3 regions of the Paenibacillus azoreducens genome follow, and region 2 is predicted to be linked to each of the others. Evidence: riboswitches for the same ligand, from Rfam matches in the RefSeq annotation. Region 2 holds a riboswitch; each other region holds the start of a gene.
The links. Region 2 has a riboswitch for cyclic di-AMP ahead of L6442_RS13980 (3D domain-containing protein). Riboswitches for the same ligand answer to the same signal wherever they lie in the genome.
Positions count from the first base shown of each region.

Region 1: it holds a riboswitch for cyclic di-AMP, as region 2 does, so the genes downstream of both, L6442_RS32330 (resuscitation-promoting factor) here and L6442_RS13980 (3D domain-containing protein) in region 2, are expected to answer to the same signal.
Region 3: it holds a riboswitch for cyclic di-AMP, as region 2 does, so the genes downstream of both, L6442_RS00560 (APC family permease) here and L6442_RS13980 (3D domain-containing protein) in region 2, are expected to answer to the same signal.

Region 1 covers NZ_AP025343.1:7,208,578-7,213,116, reverse strand. The annotation lists gene L6442_RS32340 (HD domain-containing protein) at 1-1,243, shown strand, start outside; gene L6442_RS32335 (TatD family hydrolase) at 1,410-2,180, shown strand; cyclic di-AMP (ydaO/yuaA leader) riboswitch at 2,387-2,607, shown strand; gene L6442_RS32330 (resuscitation-promoting factor) at 2,881-4,041, shown strand; gene rnmV (ribonuclease M5) at 4,238-4,539, shown strand, end outside.
Region 2 covers NZ_AP025343.1:3,197,309-3,201,847, reverse strand. The annotation lists gene L6442_RS13985 (polysaccharide deacetylase family protein) at 1-705, shown strand, start outside; gene L6442_RS13980 (3D domain-containing protein) at 923-1,579, opposite strand; cyclic di-AMP (ydaO/yuaA leader) riboswitch at 1,588-1,744, opposite strand; gene L6442_RS13975 (amino acid ABC transporter ATP-binding protein) at 1,996-2,718, opposite strand; gene L6442_RS13970 (amino acid ABC transporter permease) at 2,705-3,364, opposite strand; gene L6442_RS13965 (transporter substrate-binding domain-containing protein) at 3,448-4,254, opposite strand.
Region 3 covers NZ_AP025343.1:103,872-108,410, forward strand. The annotation lists gene L6442_RS00550 (phosphotransferase) at 1-717, opposite strand, end outside; gene L6442_RS00555 (gluzincin family metallopeptidase) at 995-1,999, shown strand; cyclic di-AMP (ydaO/yuaA leader) riboswitch at 2,713-2,890, shown strand; gene L6442_RS00560 (APC family permease) at 3,024-4,539, shown strand, end outside.

The sequences.
Region 1 (4,539 bases), 3.3 Mb from region 2:
GGTACATAATTATATTCATGTTCAACATTCCACCATTTGGCGGCTTATTAATACGGTAGAATTTCAGCGTCTGCGGCGAATTCGCCAGCTTGGCACCTCCTATTTAACATTTCATGGGGCGGAACACAGCCGATTCTCCCATTCCTTGGGCGTGTATGAGATTACCCGCCGGATTATCTCGCAGTTTGAGCGAAGCGGTTATGCCGATTGGCCTAACAGCGAAAAGCTGCTCACGCTTTGTGCGGCCCTGCTGCATGATCTGGGACACGGGCCTTTTTCCCATTCCATCGAAGAAGCTTTTCATATGGATCATGAAGATTGGACCCGAAAAATCATTATGGGCGACACCGAAGTGAATGAGATTTTAACCGAGGTATCCACTGATTTTCCTTCCAAGGTCGCGTCGGTCATTGCCAAGGATTACGTTAATCCCATCGTGGTGAATCTGGTGTCAAGTCCACTTGATGCCGACCGGATGGATTATTTGCTGCGCGATGCCTATTATACGGGCGTAAATTACGGAACCATCGATATTGACCGCATTCTACGAATGCTCCGCCCTTATCAGGGAAGGATTGTGGTCAAAGAATCAGGCATGCACGCGGTGGAAGATTACCTCATGTCCAGGTATCAGATGTACTGGCAAGTATATTTTCATCCGGTGACCCGTAGTTCGGAAATTATTTTACGGCAAATTTTCCGTCGTGCCAAGGAGCTTTATCAAGATGGTTATTCCTTTGGCTTTATGATCGAACCTCTTCCCGGTCTATTTGAGGACAAACTTTCCGTACAGGATTATTTGCAGCTCGATGAGGCGCTGATCCAAATGGCGTTTATGCAGTGGACAAGGGAAAAGGATTCCGTGCTGCGGGAGCTGTGCAGCCGTTTTATGCACCGCAAGTTGTATAAATATGTAGAAGTTGAATCGGTGGATTCGAACATGATTGAGAAGATTCGCAGCGAGTTCAAACGAGTGGGACTCCATCCTGAATATGACCTCGAGATTGATTTTCCGACGGATCTTCCGTACGATGTATTTCGGCCGGGTGACGATTCCAGCCAAAAGCAAATTCTGCTCCTTGACCGTCAGGAACGGCTGCGTGAAATTTCAGAGGTGTCGGATATTGTCCGATCTATCAGCGGCATTCACCGCGGCAAGTACCATCTATATTATCCGGGATCCAAACTGAAGGACGTCATTTCTTCTCTTTCCGACCCGGTATCCCGTATTTTTAAGATATAAGAAAGTGTAAGTTTCGACCTACGCTTCTTATATCGCAAGAAAACTGCCGCTAAAAGCGGTCTGTCTTCTGTGAAAGTACAACGATAGACGTTTTTCGTATGCGATAATGACAAAATATGACGCGAATATTACACTATGTTTTGCGACATGAAAGGAGTTAAGCACGATGAATTTATTCGACACTCATACCCATCTGGATGCTCCGCAGTTCGACGAGGATCGCGAAGAGACCATCCAGCGGGCTTTGGATAACGGCGTCAGCCGTATGATCAATGTGGGCTTTAACCGGGACACCATTCCGTCCACGATGAAGCTGGCTGAAACATATGATTTTATTTATGCCGCCGTCGGCTGGCATCCGCAGGATGCGATTACGATGAAAGAGGGCGATCTGGAGTGGATTGCATCCTTATGCAGTCATGAGAAGGTCGTCGCGATCGGCGAAATCGGACTTGATTATTACTGGGACACGTCCCCCAAGGAAGTACAGCATCATGTTTTGCGCCAGCAGATTGGCCTTGCACGTGAACTGAAGATGCCGATTGTCATCCATAACCGGGATGCGCATGAGGATGTCGTCAAAATTTTGCGTGAAGAAAAAGCCAGTGAAGTCGGAGGCGTTATGCATTCCTATTCCGGAAGCTGGGAAACGGCCAAATTATGCCTGAATATGGGCTTTCATCTATCCTTTGGGGGACCGATCACGTTCAAAAACGCGAGACAACCCAAAGAAGTGCTTGCTCAAGTGCCGATGGACCGTTTATTGATTGAAACCGATTCACCTTACCTTACTCCCCACCCGTACCGCGGGAAGAGAAATGAGTCAGCTAACGTCCGGTTGGTAGCGGAAGCCGCTGCCCAAATTAAAGGGGTGGAAGTAGAGGAAATTGCCCAAATAACGACCAGAAATGCGATGGAACGATTTGGAATTGTTTGAAAACGGGAGAAAAACAGCTGAAAAAATGAGAATGAGCGAAGCATTAAAGAATTTTAACCAAAAAAACGATGAATATTACAAATTTTTAACCATATATTCAAATAAACGTGGTTGATTACCGCTTTACAACATGCATCAAAACAGGATATCATCTTGTCAGTGAGTCAGAGCTGCTGTAAGGAGTATCTTGTTTGCGGCAGTTCCATGAATCAGTCTCGCTGAATCTTTCGGTCTCGAAAGAACGGGGAAACCAATACATCAAGCAGGTCGATTAAGTCCGGCACCGGCTTATGTATTAGATTTCTGTTTGGAAATCTTTGGGGTGAATTCCGGAACCGTCCGCCATGAGCGGGCAGGTGAGGATCGGGCGACTCTCTTTTACGCCCAAACCCGACAGCTAACCTCGTAAGCGTCATAAAGAGAGGTTTTCGTGCATTTACTTTTCCTACATTCAGACACCCAGGAAGCCACGAAAGAGTCCTCATAAGCTCTTTACCAGGCTTCTTTTGTTTTTGAATAAAGGAGAAGGCATCATCATACTGTTGTATAACAGGAGGTGACAAATCATGAAAAAAAGACGGGTTCATGGTGCAAGAACTCATGATCCTTGTGGGTTCTTGTAAAAATTTGAGTATAGTCCGCGTCAAATCATTCATGCGTAACTCTAGAATGGCGGGACTATGTAAGGAGGATCGAGAAAGTGGGCGTTTTCCAACCAGAGAAGACCCATGATTCAAAAATCTCCAGCATGTCTTACGCATTGCGATGGAAGCATGAGAATTTGCGCCAAATCTCTACTGCAGCTATCGTTTCAATCGCGGTCACCATCATGATTTTGCTGCTTGTCAACACATCAACGCGCAAGCAGGTGTACTTGGTGGTAGATGGTCAAGTGAAATCGATTCAGACACATAAATCTGTTTTACAAGAAGTGCTGGAAGAACAGGCGATCAGCGTCAAGCCGCATGATCAGATATCCATGCCGCTAGGCGGGCCGCTTGAAGATGGAGACAAGGTGGTTATCGATCGCGCCGTTCCTGTACAACTGAAGGTGGACGGCTCCACCAAAAATTGGTACACAACCAAGGATACCGTTGGCGATGCCATCAAGGAAATGGGAGTCGCGCTGAAGGAGACCGATAAGATTACACCGGCGTTGACGGAACCTGTAACAGACAAAACGGATATTCGCATCGTGCGCATTAACAAGCAGATCGTTGAACGCGAAGAAAGCTTGCCTTTCCGCGTCATCAAAACTTCTGACCCTAGCCTGGCCAAAGGCGAGGTCCGTGTCATCCAGAAGGGTACTCCGGGCGTAATGGTCCAACATATCGAAAAGGTGTATCATGATGGCCAAATGGTCTCTAAACGTATGGTTGGCAAAGAAGTAAAATCGAAGACGCTTGATAAAGTCGTTGCTGTAGGAACCAAAAAGCCGGCTCCAGTGGTCGTTCAAACCGCAGTCGTCAAACCGACAAGCACAAGCACGGTCAAAACGAGCAAAGCGGTCAGCAGCAATAACCGCGCAAACAAAGCCGGTGCTAATTTTCAATACAAAAAAATGATCCATGTATCGATGACTGCCTATTCCGCCGGTGAGCCTGGTATCGGAACACGTACCGCCACAGGCACACGCGTAACCGAAGGGCGCACCATCGCCGTAGACCCCAAAGTGATTCCGCTTGGCTGGTGGGTATACATTGAAGGCGTAGGCTACCGCCGCGCTGAAGATACGGGCGGGGCGATCAAAGGCAACAAAATCGATATTTATTACGATTCCGTGAAGCGTGCCAATAACTTTGGCCGTAAATCCGGTCTTAAGGTATATGTCATCGGTCCGGTGAAGCCTGAATTGAATTAATTGTGCGTGTTCAAAAGCGAACTTTTTGAACAACCTCTAATTTGGTTTTACAATATCTTTCTAATGTTATAGTATTATGATCATGAAAATGTCATGCTAAAGAAGAGGAGCATTCCTCTTCTTTTTGTTATGTAGCTGTTCGTCAGACATGACGTCATGAAACGGATGAGCTTGTTGGAAAGGAAGAAGCCAGTACATGATCAAAGAAGTTATAGTCGTGGAAGGACGGGACGATACAGTGGCCGTGAAGCGGGCGGTGGAAGCCGATACGATCGAAACCGGAGGATCGGCCATTAACGCCCGGATTTTGAAGCGGATTGCGCTAGCGCAGGAACGCCGGGGAGTCATTGTGTTGACAGATCCCGATCATGCCGGGGAACGGATCCGCAAAATTATTGCAAACAAGGTTCCCGGCTGCAAGCATGCCTTCATTCCGGAAGTGGACGCGACGCGCAAAGGCGACATCGGTGTGGAGAACGCTTCTCCGGAGGCAATACA
Region 2 (4,539 bases):
GCAAAAGAAACAAGCAGCCGCGAAAGAGCAGAAAAGCGCCAGGAAAGGGTTTTGAAATTAGGCCAACTCATTAAAAAATACCCGGAAACTTTCAAAATCCACGGTCCTCGTACCAAGCAGATCGCCCTGACTTTTGACGATGTTCCCGATCCCCGTTATACGCCGCAGGTCCTTCGCATTTTGTCCGCAAACGGGGTAAAGGCGACGTTCTTCATCGTAGGCAGCAGAGCTAAAAAACATCCCGACCTGGTAGCCCGCATCGTTCGTGAGGGGCATGTTATCGGAAACCACTCCTATAACCATCCGCAGTTTCATAAGCTGACCATGGAGGAATACACGGAGCAAATTATCAGGACGGAAAACCTTTTGTACGGAATCATCGGATACAAACCGAAAATGATCCGCCCTCCCTACGGCGATATAACGGAAAACCAGCTCCTCTGGGCCAAACGGGAAGGTTATAAAATCGTTAACTGGGATGTGGATTCTTTGGATTGGAAAGGCCTCAGCAAAGAGGCTGTAAAGAAAAATATTATGGCTACGGCCGGTCAAGGTTCTATTATTTTACAGCATGCAGGCGGAGGCAGCTCTTCGGACTTGTCGGGATCGATCGGGGCCCTTCCGGAAGTTATCCGTGCACTGAAGAAAAAAGGGTACACGTTCGTTACCGTCCCTAAACTGCTTCGGATTCAAAAGGACAAGTAGGACTGTACTTGAATGCAATAAAATGCGTGCTTGTCTGGGCACGCAGCACCTTAAAAAAGGTCCAATCCCGGGGTAATGCTTTCCCTGAATTGGACCTTTTTCTTTTTAACATCATAGCTTCACATAGATAAAAGAGCCGCCTCAAGTCTTAAAGACTTTTGAGGGCGGCTCCGTTTTATTAAAAGCGATCGGGGGTAAGTCAATGCGCTTCTAACATCTAGTTAATAAAATACAATTCGACGTTCTGGAAACCAAAATCGCTGACGCTTTGCGCGCTGCCTGGAACAAAGATGTCAATGCGGTTGCCTTTGATGGCGCCGCCTGTATCTCTGGCTGTGGCTACGAAAGCTTTTTTAGGAAGACCGGGGAAGCTGTGACCTGTGATAAGAACCTTCGTGCCAAGCGGAATGACAGAAGGGTCTACCGCGATGGTTCCCAGTTCAAGCGGATTGCCGAAATAATCGACGGCGCCCCATCCTCCATTTTCGCTGGCTGCCGAGGAGTAGGCTGAAGCTTTCACTTGCAGTTTTTTAGTGTAATTATAGGATTTCCCCCATGCTTCCACGACCTTTTGGTCGGAATCAACATTCAGGGAAGCGGAAATGAGCGTTGGAGCCGGATCCGCATATGCCTTCACCGTGTTTTGTCCCGGTACATTCAATTTCAAGCCTGCATAGATGTTGTTTGCTTCAATGTTTGGATTGGCGTTCATAAGTTGACTTAAACCTACACCGTATGTTTTTGAAAGAGTATAAAAGGTATCGCCATCTTTGGCTACATGTACAGAATCCGCGTGAATCGGTGTGGCTTGCATCGCCAAGGTAACGCCGAGTGCAGCTGTCAATATTTTAGCAGTCAAAAATCTCTTCTTCATAGTTCCTCCTTAAGATCCATCAATGCCTGCGAGGTTAGCTGTCGGATTCGGATTGAGGAGACAACCCTACGTTCCAATGAACGATTCACCCCAAGTGATGACTAACATTTCACGATAAAATTTTCCCCCGCACTTTGTGTTTCAAAGTTTCGGCTCATTCAATATATCACAATTTTGTAACCTGTGCGCATGAAATTGTTACCAGTTTGCAATCTATAGAAACAAAACTTCCGTTATCAGCGTGACTTTGATATATAAAGCTGCGAAAAAAATGACATTCTTTTAAAGAATTTAGTTACAAATAAATCGATTTATTAACAGTATTTTTGTTATGTAAACAGAGTACTTTCTTTATATGACAAAAAAAGCTCCGTCCAAGGTTATGAACCCTGTACGAAGCTTTAAGCAGCATCCTGTTAGAGAACCTTGCTGAGGAAATCTTGGGTACGGATGTTTTGGGGATTCCCAAACACCTGCGCCGGCGTGCCTTCCTCCATGATGTGTCCGCCATCCATGAAAATAATCCGGTCGCCGACTTCTCTGGCAAAACCCATTTCATGGGTTACGATGACCATGGTCATGCCGCCTTCAGCCAGCTTTTTCATCACTTCCAGCACTTCCCCTACCATCTCGGGATCCAGCGCCGACGTCGGTTCGTCGAACAGCATCACATGCGGCTGCATCGCCAGCGCGCGGGCAATGGCTATGCGCTGTTTTTGGCCACCGGAGAGCTGGGAAGGATATGCATCCTTTTTATCGGCAAGGCCAACGGTCCGCAGAAGTTCCAAAGCGATTTTTTCGGCTTCAGACTGCGGCATTTTTTTCACCTTCACCGGAGCAAGCATTATATTTTCAAGTACCGTTTTATGAGGGAATAAATTGAATTGCTGAAACACCATCCCCATTTTTTCACGCGTGAGGTTGATGTTATGCTTTTTATCCGTAATGGACTCGCCCTCGAAGGTGATTTCGCCTTTTGTCGGCGTCTCAAGCAGATTCAGGCATCGCAGAAACGTACTTTTCCCCGATCCGCTGGGGCCGATGACAACGACAACTTCCCCTTTGGCGATTTCGATGTCCACGCCTTTCAAAATTTCAAGTTTGCCAAATGATTTATGCAAATCCTTAACGGTGATCATCCGTATTTAACCTCCTTTCGAACAGGCCGAGCAGCTTGGAAAGCGTAAAGGTCATCACAAAATAAATGGCAGCGATGATCAAAAGCGGCTTGAGCGATTCATACGTAATGCTAGTTACAGCCCGTGCCTGGTACATCAAATCAGTAACACCGATAAACGATACGATTGATGATTCTTTAATAATGGTTATAAATTCGTTGCCGATGGCCGGCAGCACGCTTTTCACGGCTTGCGGCAGGATGATGTATCTCATGGTCATGCCTTTCGTCATTCCCAAGGAACGAGCAGCCTCGGCTTGTCCCCGGTCAATCCCCTGGATCCCTGCACGGAACACCTCCGCCAAATAAGCGGAACTGTTGATGCAAAGCGTAATAGCACCGGACTCGATCGGGGTAAATTTAATGCCAAACGATGTTAAACCGTAATGGATAATAAAAAGCTGCACGAGCATTGGGGTGCCCCGCAAAATTTCCACCCATACCGTGCCCAAAAAACGCGGCAGCCAAAAACGCGACAGCCGCAGCAGGGAAATCAATATGCCGAGAATAAAGCCGCAAATGACCCCAATCGCCGCCAGCAGCAGCGTATACTGAATACCCGTCGCAAAATACGACCGATACTCCCAGAACGTTTGAAATATATTCATGAAAAGCTACATCCTCCTTCACGTACAACAGAAAAAATAGCGAAATGGCATTCGCTATTTTCCCCTGTTTTGCAAGATCGATATTATTTGGCCACAAGCTCGCTGGCTTCGGAAACAAACTTGTCAATTTTATTTTCTGCTTTCAGGCGGTCCAGCGTTTTGTTGATTTGCTCCACAAGCTCCGTATTGCCTTTTTTGATTCCAATCGCATAGCCGTCTTCTTTATATTCCGGCACAACGTCCGCAATCGCAAGTCCCTTCACATTTTTAAGGAAGGCTTCCGCTACCGGTTTTTCCATGATCGATGCATCGACGCGGTTTGAATTCAACTGCATAATAATGTCGTTGATTTTTCCGAGGCCGGTAATTTTCGCGCCTGGAATGCTTTTGGCGATATCTTCCTGAATGGATCCGGTTTGGATACCGAAAGATACCCCTTCAAGCGACTTCATCGTCTTATATTTGTCTTTATCGGCTTCCCGTACTACAACCGCTTGCTGGGCTTTGTAATAATTATTCGAGAAATCCACTTCTTTCTTCCGGTTTTCATCCGGCGTCATACCTGAGATGACAAAATCGACGCGGCCGCTGGACAATTCACTAAGCAGTGCATCAAAGTCCATATCCTTGACTTCCAGCTTGGCTCCCATATCTGCAGCGATCTGCTTGGCAATCTCGATATCGAAGCCGACGATTTGGTCTTTCCCATCAAGCATTTTGTGAAATTCGTATGGCGGAAAATCCGCGCTTGTTCCAAGCACAACCGTTTTTTCCGTTTTGCTGCCGCCATTATCTGAAACAGATGCCTGATCCGCATTTTTACCACCGCAGCCTGCCAGCAGACTACCGGCCAGTATCAGGCAAACCGTTAAAACTCCCCATTTTTTCATCTTTCTTCTCTCCTGTCTTCAACTTGATTCCTTATGTTTTAGAAATAGTATGATCATATTGGCCGATCGTCATCAGCGTAGGAAAACATGTTTTATACTACAATACTCTGCATGATTATGCAATGTAATTTTCATACAAATATACTGTTTTCAATATTTTGTCAACAATGAAACTCCGAGTTTGGTCCTTATCTTCCATTGGTCGATACCAATTGAATGTAACGAGTTTCATTTTCGCCATTAATTCCATATTATTCCACGAGAAATCGGGTTATTCATTTTCTT
Region 3 (4,539 bases), 3.1 Mb from region 2:
GTAGGCTGAAACTATATCTTCCTTCGATACATGACTCCAGGCTTGTGCCTCCCCAATCAAACAGTATAGATCTCCAAGATGAGGGCTTAAATAGGCTGTGGACCAGTCAATCGGCACGACGCTATTATCCTCGATCAAAAGATTCTTTGCATGATAATCATGATGAACGATGGTGGCGGGTACCGTTTGATAGAGTTGTTCTAAATAACGAGGCAGGACTGCCTTAACTTTAAATAAAGCTTTGTATTCTGCTAACTTTTTCGATTTCAAAAGACCATCTAGCAACCCTAAAAATTTTTCAGCTGAAACGTAATAAGTGTTCATGATCTGCTTAGGAAGAGTCTTTTCCAAGTTGGATGCTGCTTGCATTCTTAGTCTTGCCAATTCCCTTGCAGCCTCCAAAAAATAAGCCGACTTTGGATTCTCTTCCAAATTTTCTTTTCCCGCATCTTCCATGATCATGACTCCGCTGCTCTTCAACTGCACATATTCAAAAATCTGCGGAGCTTTAATCTGCAACGGACCCACTAAATCCCGATATACTCCAGCTTCGCCGGCCATCTCACGGCCACCCCATTTGATGATGCGTGATTCACCATTCGTTAGCTTTATCCTGTAGACTTCAGAAAGAGTCCATTTTCTTAATAACGACCATTCAGCAACCTCATTCAGCAAAGGTATTTTGGAGCAATAATCTGAAAAGCATGTTGGAATCATTCCATTTTTCCCTCCCGCACAATATTGTACGAAACAGATTTTTACATATATGGCGGGGAAAATATAGACTTATAATTCTCCTTTTGGTATGATGTTGAATGAGGTCTTGAAAAATTTCAGGACTCTTTTTTTATGTCTTCGTAATCAATGGTGGCCATTTCAAAAGGATGGCCTTTCTCTTTTAGCGTTAAAAATAAGTCCAAAACTGTTTAATAAAGTTCTTTTTCGCCGATATGTCCATTTTGTCCGTCTAATCCTATTACAAGCGAGGGTATTCATGCTGGTCATTGATTTCGTTATCGCCAATTTATTCATACCTGGTCTGCTTATGTGGTGGGTTTGGAAATCCAGGGGATCGAACTGGGCAGGGAGTATTCTTTGTTTGCTGACTACGGCGTCTTATTTTGTGTTTTATTGGGTTGGAGAGTTCAATAAAGCGATCACGTTATTCGGTGCAGTATGGACGCTCCTTATTCTTTTTGCATCCTATCGCCTAATCAAAAAGTCGAAAACAGCTCCTTTATTTCCACAAAAGATAGGTAAGCGTGTGGTCCTTTCCGTTATTGCGCTGATATCCTTCATCTTTATCTATTTGAACCTGTCGTCATTACAATCCAGTTTTTATAAGAATCGGCTGGAAACGCAGCACTTTATCTTTTACAGCTCCAAAAACGATGACTCGCTAGATAAGCTTGCAGATCTTCTGGAACAGAACTATGGACGTATTACAGATGCGATTCAAGTGAAGCTGCCTGCGAAAACGAAGGTTACCGTATTTCCAAACCCAATGAATTTTATTTATTCGATCGGGCAATTTTCTAACTTTTGGTCGCTTGGCGTTTTTGGCGAAGACGCTTTATACATTGTATCCCCAAAATATCGGCCCTCCATGTTTCAATCAACCGTTCACGAATTTACGCATGTCGTCTTATCGCATGTTGACAGTAAGCGGCCCACATGGTTGGAAGAAGGGGTTGCCAATTATTTCGGGAAAACAGACTTAAATGCCTTGAACGTGCTTCCCCCTTTGGTATCTGCCGGCAAAATACCTGGCTTTGATGAGTTAGACGGGTCTGCCTTCGTTTATAGGAACGGATATCCATATTCGTATACCATTGTGGAATTTTTGGCTGCCAAATACGGATATGAGAAATTAAATGATTTTATCAGGCATCCTGAGGATTGGGATCGTATCTTTGGGGTCAGCAAAGCGGAATTGCATGATCTATGGGTGGGTTATTTAAGAGAAAATTACGGTTCAAAGATGGTAAGAGCAAAGTAAGTAAGAAAATGACCTTTTTGATCACGATGAACGATAAGAGTTGGTTTATGTTATAGGAGGGGACTTCCCCTTCTTTTTTGTTTTATTCCTATCAATAAGCAGAAAACGCGCCATCATAAACAATAGAAATTTTGGGGTCCATCACTTTTCATCGGTGTGATATGATTGATTGCAGAGGAAAGAGTTATTGATCAGCCCCAGTTTGGGGAAATTTGAAAAGGTGTTTGGTTGCTACAGAAACACCCTGTTTTTATACATATTTGTTTTATATTTCCATAAAATCATCATGCTGTCCCCGTCGTAATCCGTGATGAAGCTTTATCATGCCGCCGGCAACATGATAGGCGTAGAAGAACAATATTTGCTTCTGAAACAGAGGATCGAACGCGAGTTGGAACTGCCAATTCACGCCGACATTACCCGTTGGTATAAACAGTGGAAGTCCTTGAATCCCATTCCGTCAGCTGAAGCAACAATAAGGCATCGCTCTGGCCGGACTGCAAAGTTATGAAATCAAAGATAAGGGATAGGCATATCCCAGAGAAGGTTGCCAAACCGCCCAACACATCTGAGTCCTCAAGCACAGATGACGCGTGCCGAGGTAACGGCGCTTATCGCAAGAATGCTCAAAACAACTAATCTGATCGACATGTAAACAAGCGATCTACAATAGCTAACTTAGCCAAACAACCATCCCGGGTTTTGATCTCGCGGATGGTTGTTTTCTCAACGCCCAATGGGTAGGGAGAAACCGATTAGATCCACTCATCGTATGTTTGGAATTCAAATGATAAGAGGCGTGAATCACTTGATTATTCACTTTTTGAGTGTAGGGATACTTTCAATCCCGAATCCGTCAGCTAACCTCGTAAGCGTTATGAAAGAGGAATTTGTTGTGTGCTCATGAAAGCTACGGGAAAGTCCAACTTTCCTGTGGCTTTTTTGTGCCAAAATTGATTTTATGGGTAACAATAAGGGTACATCCATGGTTTCTTCAACTTAAACACTGGCGGTGACATAAACAATGGCAGCATTGAAAAGGTTTCTTATTGGCCGGCCTCTAAAATCTAAAGAACTGGGAGAACAAAAATTAAATAAGAAAAAGGCATTAGCCGTACTTTCATCGGATGCGTTATCTTCCGTAGCCTACGGTCCGGAGCAGATCCTCTTAGTTCTGGTCACCGTCAGTACAGCGGCTTTCTGGTATTCGATCCCTATCGGGATTGGAGTGCTCATTTTATTAACGGCGTTGATTCTGTCATATCGGCAAATTATTTTTGCCTATCCACACGGCGGAGGAGCATATGTTGTGTCCAAGCAGAATCTGGGGATTCTTCCTGGATTGGTAGCTGGAGGCTCTTTGTTGGTGGATTATATTTTAACAGTAGCGGTCAGTGTCTCGGCGGGGACGGATGCGATAACGTCAGCTTTTCCTGTGCTGCATGAGCATACGGTAGGGATTGCCGTAACATTTGTTATTCTGATTACCATTTTGAACCTGAGGGGTGTAACCGAGTCGGCATCCATCTTGGCCTATCCGGTTTACTTATTTGCATTTGCGCTGTTCATTTTGATCGGCGTAGGGCTGCACAATATCATGACCGGTCATGTTTCCCCCAATCTTCATACGCCAATAGGAACACCTGTAGCGGGCATCAGTTTATTTTTGCTGTTAAAAGCTTTTGCATCAGGCAGTTCGGCCTTGACAGGTGTTGAAGCAATATCCAATGCCATCCCGAACTTCAAAGATCCGGCCCCGAAAAATGCCGCCAGAACATTAATGGCGATGGGGGTTCTGCTAGCCCTGTTGTTTTCCGGTATCGTGTTTCTTGCCTATTATTTAGGGATTTCCCCGAATCCCCAGGAGACGGTGGTATCCCAGATCGCCAAGCAGACGTTTGGACGAAATTTTATGTACTTTTTCATCCAGGGAACAACCGCTCTGATCCTTGTCCTTGCCGCCAATACAGGTTACTCGGCCTTCCCGCTGCTTGCGGTTAATCTGGCGAAGGACCGGTTCATTCCTCGAATGTTTACCGTAAGGGGCGACCGTCTTGGTTACTCCAACGGGATCATTATTCTTGGTTTGCTCTCGATCGTGCTGATAATCGCCTTCCACGGGCAAACGGAACATTTGATTCCGCTGTATGCGGTAGGGGTATTCATTCCATTCACGCTGTCACAGACAGGCATGATGGTGAAATGGATTCGTGAGAAGCCTGCGGGCTGGGTGATGAAACTAATCATCAATACGATCGGCGCGCTGATCAGCTTTACGGTTTCAGTCATGTTCTTTGTAACGAAGTTTCCGCAAATCTGGCCGGTGCTGATATTTTTACCGCTGATCGTTTATCTGTTTCATCGCATTAAGAAGCATTATGAAGCGGTGGGTGACCAGCTACGTTTGTCGACCTGCGAACCGGTGGTTCCGATTGAAGGGAATGTCGTTATTCTTCCCGTATCCGGCATCACGCATGTTGTCGAACGTTCCTTAAATTATGCGCAGTCTCTGTCAGCGGACCAGATTATTGCAGTCTACA